2 regions of the Gracilibacillus sp. Marseille-QA3620 genome follow, and region 1 is predicted to be linked to the other one. Evidence: predicted binding sites of a transcription regulator. Region 1 holds the regulator's gene; the other holds the start of a gene.
The links. The regulator CtsR, encoded in region 1, represses protease genes until heat stress. The targets are predictions, from matches to a motif close to ATGGTCAATAAAGGTCAAACA.
Positions count from the first base shown of each region.

Region 2: a site for CtsR is predicted at 1,810-1,830, ahead of ACY8DX_RS11425 (ATP-dependent Clp protease ATP-binding subunit). Genes of this name have one in related genera too.

Region 1 covers NZ_CM143102.1:87,095-93,008, forward strand. The annotation lists rRNA gene rrf (5S ribosomal RNA) at 1-9, shown strand, start outside; tRNA gene ACY8DX_RS00445 (tRNA-Val) at 17-92, shown strand; tRNA gene ACY8DX_RS00450 (tRNA-Lys) at 98-170, shown strand; tRNA gene ACY8DX_RS00455 (tRNA-Gly) at 240-314, shown strand; tRNA gene ACY8DX_RS00460 (tRNA-Leu) at 330-415, shown strand; tRNA gene ACY8DX_RS00465 (tRNA-Arg) at 433-509, shown strand; tRNA gene ACY8DX_RS00470 (tRNA-Pro) at 516-592, shown strand; tRNA gene ACY8DX_RS00475 (tRNA-Ala) at 612-687, shown strand; rRNA gene rrf (5S ribosomal RNA) at 694-810, shown strand; gene ACY8DX_RS00485 (ISL3 family transposase) at 1,011-2,234, shown strand; gene ACY8DX_RS00490 (CtsR family transcriptional regulator) at 3,017-3,478, shown strand; gene ACY8DX_RS00495 (protein-arginine kinase activator protein McsA) at 3,503-4,060, shown strand; gene ACY8DX_RS00500 (protein-arginine kinase McsB) at 4,075-5,136, shown strand; gene clpC (ATP-dependent protease ATP-binding subunit ClpC) at 5,149-5,914, shown strand, end outside.
Region 2 covers NZ_CM143102.1:2,257,734-2,263,647, forward strand. The annotation lists gene ACY8DX_RS11425 (ATP-dependent Clp protease ATP-binding subunit) at 1-1,685, opposite strand, end outside; gene ppdK (pyruvate, phosphate dikinase) at 1,924-4,587, opposite strand; gene ACY8DX_RS11435 (pyruvate, water dikinase regulatory protein) at 4,587-5,405, opposite strand; gene ACY8DX_RS11440 (alkaline phosphatase family protein) at 5,667-5,914, shown strand, end outside.

The DNA of each region.
Region 1 (5,914 bases):
TTGCCGGGCATCATATGGAGGATTAGCTCAGCTGGGAGAGCATCTGCCTTACAAGCAGAGGGTCGGCGGTTCGATCCCGTCATCCTCCACCATATATGAGCCATTAGCTCAGTCGGTAGAGCATCTGACTTTTAATCAGAGGGTCGAAGGTTCGAGTCCTTCATGGCTCACTCTTTATTTAAATAATTCTGTCGTGATGGACTATTTAAGTTCCGAAACGAAAAATGTGCATGATCCATGCGGAAGTAGTTCAGTGGTAGAACACCACCTTGCCAAGGTGGGGGTCGCGGGTTCGAATCCCGTCTTCCGCTCCAATTGCCAACCATAATGCCGGGGTGGCGGAATTGGCAGACGCACAGGACTTAAAATCCTGCGGTAGGTGACTACCGTGCCGGTTCGAGACCGGCCCTCGGCACTTTATCTCTTTTAAATGCGCCCGTAGCTCAATTGGATAGAGCGTTTGACTACGGATCAAAAGGTTAGGGGTTCGACTCCTCTCGGGCGCGCCATTATTGCGGGAAGTAGCTCAGCTTGGTAGAGCACTTGGTTTGGGACCAAGGGGTCGCAGGTTCGAATCCTGTCTTCCCGACCATTTACAACTTAAATTATATGGGGCCTTAGCTCAGCTGGGAGAGCGCCTGCTTTGCACGCAGGAGGTCAGCGGTTCGATCCCGCTAGGCTCCACCATATAAGTCCGGTAATGATGGCGAAGAGGCCACACCCGTTCCCATTCCGAACACGGAAGTTAAGCTCTTCAGCGCCGATGGTAGTTGGGGCTCACGCCCCTGTGAGAGTAGGACGTTGCCGGGCACAAAGAGACCAGTTCAGTAATGAGCTGGTTTTTTGTTTTATCTATTGGTTGTTATTAAGAAAGAGTCAGTGCAGCCTAATATTTTTAGGTTCTATACTAAATGTTGGGGTGTCCACAAAAAACGGACATAAAAAAAGAGCACACATGCTCCACTTTTCTTATACTTGAATTGTCGAGAAACAAGTCGAAAAGGAGATGTGTGCTCTTGAATTTTAACATAACATTGCCAGGTTTAGAAGACGTTAAGGTGATAAAGTCCAAGGTAAATGATCATGGTGTTTTTGAAATGACCGTGGAGATGCCCCTGACCCCGCATATTTGTCCAAGATGCGGCGAGAAAACAGGGAAGGTTCATGATTATCGCATCCAGTCCGTTCGACATCTGAAAATGGCGGAACGACCAACGATTCTCCAGTATCGTAAACGCCGGTATGCCTGTCAATGCGGGAAAAGGTTTGCCGAACAGAATCCGTTTGTCGATCGGTATCAACGCTTCTCAAAAGAATGGAACCAACAAGTACAAATACGAGCCATCAAAGCGAAGACATTCAAGGAAATCGCCGCTCAATACCACACATCCGTCAGTACCATCATCCGGCGGTTTGATGCCATTGTCCCGTCCTCCATGAAGGGGAAGTCAGCCTTACCAGAAGTGATTGCCATTGATGAATTCAAGGGGAATACAGGCAAGGAAAAGTACCAGCTCATCATCGCAAATGCCGAGACTCGCGAGCCAATTGACATCCTACCAAACCGGCGAAAGGACACCATCAAGGACTATTTGCGCCAATACGGCGCGAAGGTGAAAGTGGTGGTCATGGACATGAGCCAGGCCTTTAAAGCGGCGGTTCAACAGGCGTTGGATCGTCCCATCATTGTGGCGGATAGCTTTCACTTTGTGCGATATATGAATTGGGCGCTGGATCGGGTTCGAGTGAGGGAACAGGCCAGGTGGCATGAATATGACCGAAAGAAATGCAAGAAAGCCCGCTATATCTTTCATAAAGCTGCTCATAAATTAACGGAGAAAGACCAATGGCTTCTTCAGCGATACTTCAGCTTTTCCCCTGAGCTCCAGAAAGCGTATGAGCTCAAGGAAGCCTTTTATACTTGGTTTTATAAGGCAAAAGAAAATGGAGAAAATGGGATTGTGGAGACGCAGAAAGAACTTCGCAAGTTCTATCAGAAGGTAGAAGAGAGTGGCATTCCTGAATTGAGCAAGACAGTCCAAACGTATCGAAACTGGGAAAGAGAAATCTTAAATCGCTTCGAGTTCAATTACTCGAATGGGTTTGTGGAAGGCTTAAACAATTTGACAAAGGTCATGAAACGGAATGGATTTGGCTATCGGAATTTCACCCGATTCCGCGCGAGAATCCTTCTCCATCATCAATATAAAAACATCGGCGATTCATTAGGATAAGGGGTAGAGCAAAAAGACTCTACCCCAACACTTGAAAAAGAACCTATTTTTATCATGCATATAACTTGTAGGGTATATTCAAAGGCTCCGAACAGGGGTATGGAAAATTGCTCGGTTCTATAACGGGCAGTCTGAGAATCAATTTACTGAATGGTGAGGGACCAGTTCTTAATGGAACTGGTCTTTTGTTTTTATATGGGGAAGAAGAGGAATGCTCAGGATACCCATCCTATGTCCATGCAAAGGGGGTGAAGAGTGGGAGTCGTCAGAGAAAGCCCACCCTTTGACCATACAATACATCGGAAAGATGAAGAGAAGGTGGACAAAAGGTGGGACAAGCCATGTTCCTCCCACCCTTACCTCATGCAAGGCATAGGAAGCATGGGGAAAGGGTGTTCGAAAGATGGTTAAATTCCGCTCCCTCAACAAAGACAGCCCAACTCACTCCCGCTCAAATCAGGTATCAAGTTAGAGAAAGAAGATCATTCATTCACACAAATTTTCACAACCATCTGTATTGCCTCCTCCATCGTTTTACCGTACCTCCTATACCCTATTTCTTCTTTTTATATAATTACCATAAAATGTTGATGTAGAGGGTTTCTAATAAAGAGAATATGGGTAAAATTTTATTATTGGCTTTTTGCCTTATAGCCCTTTTGCGAAATAATGTATATACATAGTGAAATGAATAGAGTAATTCATTGTCAAAATGAGAAAACTTTTTTATAATTAAAGTCAAATATAGTCAAAGTCAGAGCGGCGAGAGGGGGAGTCAAGCGATGAAGAATATATCAGATATTATTGAGAGTTATTTAAAGAATGTATTAGAGATGAGTGAGAAGGAATTAGTCGAAATTAAAAGAAGCGAGATTGCTGATAAGTTTCAATGTGTCCCCTCTCAAATCAACTATGTTATTAACACCCGCTTTACCATCGAAAGAGGCTATGTTGTGGAGAGCAAGCGTGGCGGAGGCGGATATATTCGTATTATGCGGGTTCAGTCACATGATAGGGCACATCTTATTGAACAGCTCAGCAGTTTAATTGGTGACCGGATTTCTCAAAGTAATTCAGAGGCGTTAATTGGAAGGCTCGTTGAGGAAGAAGTGATTTCTATCCGTGAAGCAAAAATTATGATGAGTGTGATGGATCGCTCAGTTTTACATTATGACCTGCCTGAGCGTGATGAGCTTAGAGCAAGAATTTTAAAGGCGATGTTTATGACGTTACGATATAAGTAAGTGAGTAGTGAATGAGGTGGAGAAATGCTTTGTCAGGAATGTAATGAACGGCCTGCTACGCTGCAGTTCACGAAGGTGATTAACGGCAAGAAGGCAGAAGTGAACCTTTGCGAGCATTGCGCCGCTGAGAAGGGGGATATCTTTATGCTCCATGATGGGGGCAATTTATCTTTCAACAATTTACTTGCAGGCCTTTTAAATATGGGTCTTGGCATGACATCGACGAAGGCGAGTCCCGGCTTTGGGGGCGACCAGCTGGAATGTCCTCATTGCCATTTGACTTACCGGGAGTTTGTGAATAGCGGGCGGTTTGGCTGCCGGCAATGCTATGAAACCTTTGCGCCATATTTGGAGCCGGTTTTAAGCAGGCTTCATGGCGGGAATGTAAACCATACAGGCAAGATACCAAAAAGAGCCGGCGGCACGCTTCATATAAGAAAGCAGATTAATGACTTGAAGGCAGACCTGCAAGCGTTGATTGAGCAAGAAGAATTTGAAAAGGCTGTACATGTCCGTGATGAGATTCGTCAGCTTGAGAAGGAGATTGAGGCTGCGTCTCAGGAAGGGGGCGGGGAAGGTTGACGATTGAAAATTTTATGAACCATGCAATTAGTTCATGGATGAACCAGGAAGGTCCGGAATCAGATATCGTGATGAGTTCGAGAATTCGGCTTGCACGTAATGTGAAGGATCTTTCCTTCCCGACAGTGTTCTCCGCAGAGGAGGCGGCTAAGATGCTCCGCAAAGTGGAGAATCGTCTTGGTGGCCAGTATCTGCCGGGACTCGGCACTTTGGAGATGGTGAGGTTGAGAGACCTTCAGGCGCTCGACAGACAGGTTCTTGTGGAGAAACATTTGATCAGCCCGCTGCTTGCGAAAGAATATGAGATGGGCGGAGTCTTGATCACAGAGAATGAAGAGGTCAGTATCATGGTAAATGAGGAAGACCATATTCGGATTCAATGTTTATTCCCTGGACTTCAGCTGAAAGAGGCTTTAGATGTAGCGAGCCGGATTGATGATTTGCTTGAAAATGAACTTGATTATGCATTTGATGAGAGGATTGGGTATTTAACGAGCTGTCCTACCAATGTTGGTACCGGTCTGCGGGCTTCTGTGATGCTGCATTTGCCGGGGCTGGTGCTGACAAGGCAAATGGATAGAATCATCTCGGCCATCAATCAGCTTGGACTGGTCGTTCGGGGCATGTATGGAGAAGGCAGCGAGGCACTCGGGAATATTTTTCAAATCTCGAATCAAATGACGCTTGGAAAGACCGAGGAAGCCATTGCTGAGGACTTGGACAGTGTGGTGAAGCAAATAATTATGCAGGAAAAAGCCGCGCGTGATACATTGGTCCAATCTTCAAACATACAATTGGAAGATAGGGTATTCCGTTCCTTAGGGATTTTATCGAATGCCCGCATCCTCGAGTCTAAGGAAGCGGCTAAATGTTTATCAGATGTTCGGCTGGGGATTGATTTAGGATACATCCCCAATATTACGAAACATATATTAAATGAATTAATGGTTGTTACGCAGCCTGGTTTCCTGCAGCGCTATGCAGGCGGGCCGCTGAACCCAAAAGAAAGAGATATACGAAGAGCTTCTCTCATTCGGGAAAGGCTGGCATTAGAAGATAAACCAATGAAAGAATAGGAGGAACTTATCATGATGTTTGGTCGATTCACAGAAAGAGCACAAAAGGTACTCGCACTTGCACAGGAAGAAGCAATCAGGCTCGGTCATAATAATATCGGTACGGAACATATCTTACTTGGATTGGTGAGAGAGGGAGACGGCATTGCCGCGAAGGCACTATATGCCCTTGGATTAAGCCCGGAAAAAATCCAAGAAGAGGTTGAAAATCTCATTGGGAAAGGTTCTGAGACGGTTCAAACGATCCATTATACTCCCCGAGCGAAAAAGGTTATCGAGCTTTCCATGGATGAAGCAAGGAAATTGGGCCATTCCTATGTGGGAACCGAGCATGTCCTCCTTGGGCTGATTCGTGAAGGAGAAGGCGTCGCAGCCAGAGTGTTGAATAATTTAGGCGTCAGCCTCAATAAGGCAAGACAGCAAGTATTGCAGCTTCTTGGCAGCAATGAATCGGGTGTTCATCAAGGAGGAGCCTCCTCTGCAGCCAGCACACCTACCCTTGACAGCCTGGCACGTGATTTGACCGCCATTGCAAGAGAGGGAAGCCTTGACCCGGTAATTGGCAGAGGGAAAGAAATTCAGCGTGTGATTGAGGTGTTGAGCCGCCGCACGAAGAATAACCCTGTTTTGATTGGAGAGCCCGGTGTTGGTAAAACAGCGATAGCTGAAGGACTCGCCCAGCAAATCGTCAATAATGAGGTCCCAGAGATTTTGCGGGACAAACGCGTCATGACACTGGATATGGGAACGGTTGTAGCCGGTACTAAATACCGCGGCG
Region 2 (5,914 bases), 2.1 Mb from region 1:
CTGTCTGTTAAACGGCCATCCTCAAGGATTTGCAGGAACATATGCATTACATCTGGATGAGCTTTTTCAATTTCATCTAAAAGGATGATGCTATATGGTTTACGACGTACCTTTTCCGTTAATTGACCGGCTTCTTCGTGTCCGACATAGCCTGGAGGAGAACCAATCAATTTAGACACGCTGTGTTTTTCCATATATTCACTCATATCGAGACGAATCATTGAATCTTTTGTTCCGAAGAGTTCCTCTGCCAACGCTTTGGAAAGCTCAGTTTTCCCTACGCCAGTTGGTCCTACGAATAAGAAGGAGCCGATTGGTCTGTTCTTTGCTTTCAAGCCTGCACGGCTGCGGCGAACGGCTTTTGCCACTTTCTCGACGGCTTCTTTTTGACCAATAACCTTCTTTTTAAGCTCGGCTTCAAGATTGTTCATGCGCTTGGCTTCATCCTCTTGAAGCTTGCCGACTGGGATACCGGTCTTCTCCTCGATAATACTTTGGATATGATCGACGGTAACGACGGGTTTTTCTTCAGTCCCATCTTGGAGCATTTTTTCTAATTTTTCTTCTTCATCACGAAGTTTAGCTGCTTGTTCATAAGCTTCATTTCGAAGTGCTTCTTCTTTTTCTTTGTGAATTTCAGCCAAACGTTTTTGAGCGGTTTCTTCCTCGACACCCTCGATAGTCAAGTTCAATCTTGAGCCTGCTTCATCCATCAAATCAATGGCCTTATCTGGAAGGAAACGGTCCTGGATATAACGATGGGAAAGCTCTACCGCTGCCACGAGGGCATCGTTCTTGTATTCCACATGATGATAGGATTCATACCGTTCCTTTAATCCTTTGAGAATGCGAAGCGCTTCATCGGTAGTAGGCTCATCAACCTGCACTGGCTGGAAACGACGCTCTAATGCTCCGTCTTTCTCGATTTGACGATACTCATTCAATGTTGTCGCACCGACAAGCTGCATTTCACCGCGGGCCAATGCCGGTTTCAGGATATTTCCTGCATCCATGGATCCTTCGGCTGACCCAGCTCCGACAAGCTGGTGAATTTCATCAATGAATAAGATGATGTTCTTTCGTGCTTGAAGCTCGGAAATCAGCTGTTTCATTCTCTCTTCAAATTGTCCGCGGATTCCTGTGTTGGAGACGAGTGAGGCAACATCCAATAAATAAACTTCCTTCGTTTTCAATTTTGCCGGCACATGACCCTCTGCAATCTTCAGTGCCAATCCTTCGGCAATGGCTGTTTTACCTACACCAGGCTCACCAATTAGTACTGGGTTATTTTTCGTACGTCTATTTAAGATCTCAATGACACGCTTTACTTCTTTATCACGGCCAATGACTGGGTCAATGAGACCTGCTTTAGCATTCTGTGTCAGATTACGGCCATATTGGTCAAGCAATCCCCCTCCTCTGCCGCCTTGAACGGTTTGAGGCGGTTCTTGTGCTCGCTGTTCCTGACCAGGCATTTGAAAGCCGCCTTGATTGAAATCATTTGAAAATGGGTTGAAGGAAAATGGATTCATTGCATTCATATTTAATCCATTCATCTTTGTTCCTAGCTTTTGTCGTTCTTCTTTATAGCAAGAAGAGCACAAATGGTGATTTTCCTGATGACCATTAATACGGAGCTGCATTTGAACAGTTGCTTGATTTTTTTGGCATTTTTCACATAACATATGTGACTCCTCCTCCATTACGTTTCATTTTATTCATTTCGTCTTTTGGTTTAGTGAAAGGTCTAAGTTTGTCTGATTAATACCGAGTTTGACTTTGACTATATTTGACCTTTGACTTCATTATACTCTGACCTTCTTTGACTTTCAAGTATTTTGTCTTGTTTTTCTTCTTCTAACATTCATCTGAAAAAAAACCCTGCAAGGAATGTACCTTGCAGGGCTTTTCATGCTCATGCCATTAATTCGTTACAGCTTCTTTTGATTGTTGATTTCGGATAGTCGCCTGTGCCGCTGCCAGTCTCGCAAGCGGTACACGGTATGGTGAGCAGCTCACATAATCAAGCCCTGTCCTATAGCAGAAATCAATGGAAAGCTTCTCTCCTCCGTGTTCACCGCAAATACCGGTTTTCAGCTCCGGTTTTGCCTTTCTTCCTAATTGGATACCTAGTTCTACCAATTTGCCAACCCCGTTTTGATCAAGAACCGCAAATGGGTTATCAGGCAATACCTTTTCTTCTATATAAGTCTGCAGGAATTTCCCCTCGGCATCGTCACGGCTGTAGCCAAAGGTCGTCTGTGTTAAATCATTTGTACCGAATGAGAAGAAATCTGCTTCCTCCGCAATTTCATCCGCTGTTAAAGCTGCACGCGGAATCTCAATCATGGTTCCAACCGTATAAGTGAATGTAAGACCTGTTTCCTTTTCAACCTCCTGGGCCGTATCAATGACAAGCTGTCTCATTTGTCTAAGCTCATTCACATGTCCGACAAGCGGAATCATGATTTCTGGTTGTACAGGGAGTCCCTTCTTCATGATGGAAGCAACGGCATAGAATATGGCTTTTGCTTGCATACCATAGATTTCAGGATGAATCATTCCTAAACGGCAGCCCCTATGACCAAGCATTGGATTAAACTCATCCAATTGGCGGACTTTCTTTAATAATGCTTCTTTCTCTGCTAATTCTGAGCTGTCAGGTTCTAAGATTTGCAGCTTTGTCACATCGACCAGCAATTCTTCCTTGTCTGGCAGGAACTCATGCAGAGGAGGATCAAGCAGACGAATCGTCACCGGATTTCCCTCCATTGCCTCGAATATCCCTTCAAAATCCTCCTGTTGCATCGGAAGGAGATGGCTCAGAGCTTCCTCCCGTTCAGGCAAAGTTTCTGCCAAGATCATGCTTTGAACAAAAGGAACCCTTTTTGCATCCATGAACATATGCTCCGTCCGGCAAAGACCGATTCCGCCTGCTCCGAACTCAAGTGCCTTTCTTGCATCTTCTGGATTATCAGCATTGGCTCTGACACCAAGGTCTCTCAATTCATCAGCCCATTTTAATAAGGTCTTAAATTCCTCGGAGAGTTCAGGCTCAATCATTGGAATTTCACCAAGCATGATTTCCCCAGTTGAACCGTCTATCGTAATTATCTCTCTATGTTTAACGACTACTTCGCCAACCTTGAACTGCTTCTCTTTCAAATCAATCTTCAATGCATCACAGCCGCAAATGCAGGCTTTTCCCATCCCACGGGCAACAACAGCTGCATGGCTCGTCATCCCGCCCCTGCTAGTAACAATCGCCTGGGATGCGACTATTCCGTGAATATCATCTGGTGTTGTTTCCGGACGGACGAGAATGACCTTCACTCCCTCTGAAGCCAACAGTTCTGCTTCATCTGCATCAAAGACAACCTGACCAGTAGCCGCACCAGGAGAAGCTGGAAGACCTTTAGCCAGCTGCTTTCGCACGTGGGTATCATCTATGCGGCGGTGAAGCAGCTGATCAAGCTGTTCGGGATCGACACGCAAAAGAGCGGTCTCTTTATCGATGATTCCTTCTTGTTCCATTTCAACCGCGATGCGGATGGCTGCTTGTGCAGTCCGCTTCCCATTTCTTGTCTGCAAAATGAATAAGTTCCCGCGTTCAACCGTAAATTCAATATCCTGCATGTCCAAATAATGACTCTCCAGCTTCTTACATGTATCAGTGAATTGCTGGAACACTGCCGGCATATCCTTTTCCAACGCCTGAATGGGTTCAGGTGTCCGTATTCCTGCCACGACATCCTCGCCTTGGGCATTGATTAAATATTCTCCATATAAGATATGCTCACCTGTAGAAGGGTTTCGTGTGAAGGCAACACCTGTGCCGGAATCTTCGCCCATGTTTCCAAAAACCATACTTTGAATATTAACAGCAGTCCCCAAATGATCAGGAATCTTGTTTAAACGTCTATACACTTTCGCCCGCTGATTATTCCAAGAATCGAATACAGCATTAACAGCCAGGAATAATTGCTGTTCGGGATCTTCCGGGAAGGCCTGCTTCGTATGCTTTTGCACGATTTTTTTGTAGCCTTCAATGATTCCCATCCAATCCTCTGCTGTCATTTCAGGATCATGCTTATAGCCTTTCTCTTCTCGTGTTTCCTCCAAATATTGTTCAAAATAAAAAGTATCAACGCCTAAAACAACATCAGAGAACATTTGAATGAAGCGGCGGTATGAATCATAAGCAAAGCGGGGATTATTCGTCAGCTTGGCCATCCCGACGACCGTTTCCGCATTCATGCCCAAATTCAAAATAGTGTCCATCATTCCCGGCATGGAAAAAACAGCCCCAGAACGAACGGATACAAGGAGCGGGTTCGCTGGATCGCCTAATTTCTTGCCTGTCATGCTCTCTAATTCAGAGAGAGCCTTTAAGATTTGTGTCTTAACCTCAGAAGAAATCGTTTTATCATTTTCATAATAGGAGTTACAAGCCTCCGTGCTGATGGTGAACCCGAACGGTACGGGTAATCCAATGTTCGTCATTTCTGCCAGGTTGGCACCCTTGCCTCCAAGCAATTCCTTCATAGTGCTGTTTCCTTCATTGAATAGATAGACGAATTTGGTCATTATTTGTAACTCCTTTCACTTTTTAAAATATCAAGTATGACACTGGCTGTTTCTTCAACAGCTTTATTAGACACATTAATAACAGGGCAGCCGACCCTTTTCATTATTTTCTCGGCATAATCCAGCTCCTCTAGAATTCTCTCATAGCTCGCATAACTGGCCTGAGAGGTAAGCCCTAAAGATTTAAGCCGCTCTTTCCGAATGGCATTGAGCTTGTCCGGCGTGATAATAAGCCCGAAGCATTTACTCTTTTTGATCTTAAATAGTTCCTCCGGCGGAGTTACCTCAGGTACAAGCGGAACATTGGCTACCTTGTATCTTTTATGGGCTAGATACATGGAAAGAGGTGTCTTTGAGGTTCTTGATACACCAATTAATACAATATCGGCATTCAATACACCTCTCGGGTCTCTTCCATCATCATATTTAACGGCAAATTCAACCGCTTCAACCTTGCGGAAGTAGTCATCATCAAGCTGTCTCATCAAGCCTGAGCGATGGGTTGCCTCCTTATGAAATTTCTCTTCAAAAGCATTCATTAATGGGTATAGCAAATCAACTGCCCGGATATTCTCCAAGGCTGCCCGGCGGTCCAGATATTCCTTTAAGGACGGGATAACAATCGTATAAGCAATTATTGATTTCTGCTGTCTTGCCATGTTAATGATCTCATCAATATCCTCTTCGCTTTGAACGAATGAGTTTCTTCTGATATCCACATGACCCCCATTGAATTGCGTTGAAACCGCCTTTACCACAAATTCTGCTGTTTCTCCAACGGAATCAGAGACAACATAAACGACTTCTCTTTTCTCCAAATTTATGTTCATCTCCTTTCTAGCTTAATAACATATTCTATGTATGAAGCTTGTCAATTTAAAGGGATAAACGCACAAATAAACGTCTCTCCCTCATAATTGTGCCATACTATTTGAATTTAGTATATAACATTCGCACTTTAGTTGCCTAATATTTTGCGCAAGATTAATTATTTGTAAAAATCAAACTTTTGTCAGACAACTCTTTCCAGCCATAGTAAAATAGAAATACAGGAATTTTATGACAATGGAGAGATTATGATGAACCGAAAAACAAACCGATTGCTTGTTCTATCCTTTGATTGTTTGTCAGCTCTGGATTATCCCTATTTATGCCATCTTCCTCATTTCAAGGACATACTGGACAGGGGATCTATCGCTCCAAAGGTACAAACCATCTATCCTTCTTTAACTTATCCGTGCCATACAACCATTGTGACAGGCAGATATCCAAAGAATCATGAAATTATCAATAATACGCTCATTCAGCCCGGTCGCCATTCTCCTGA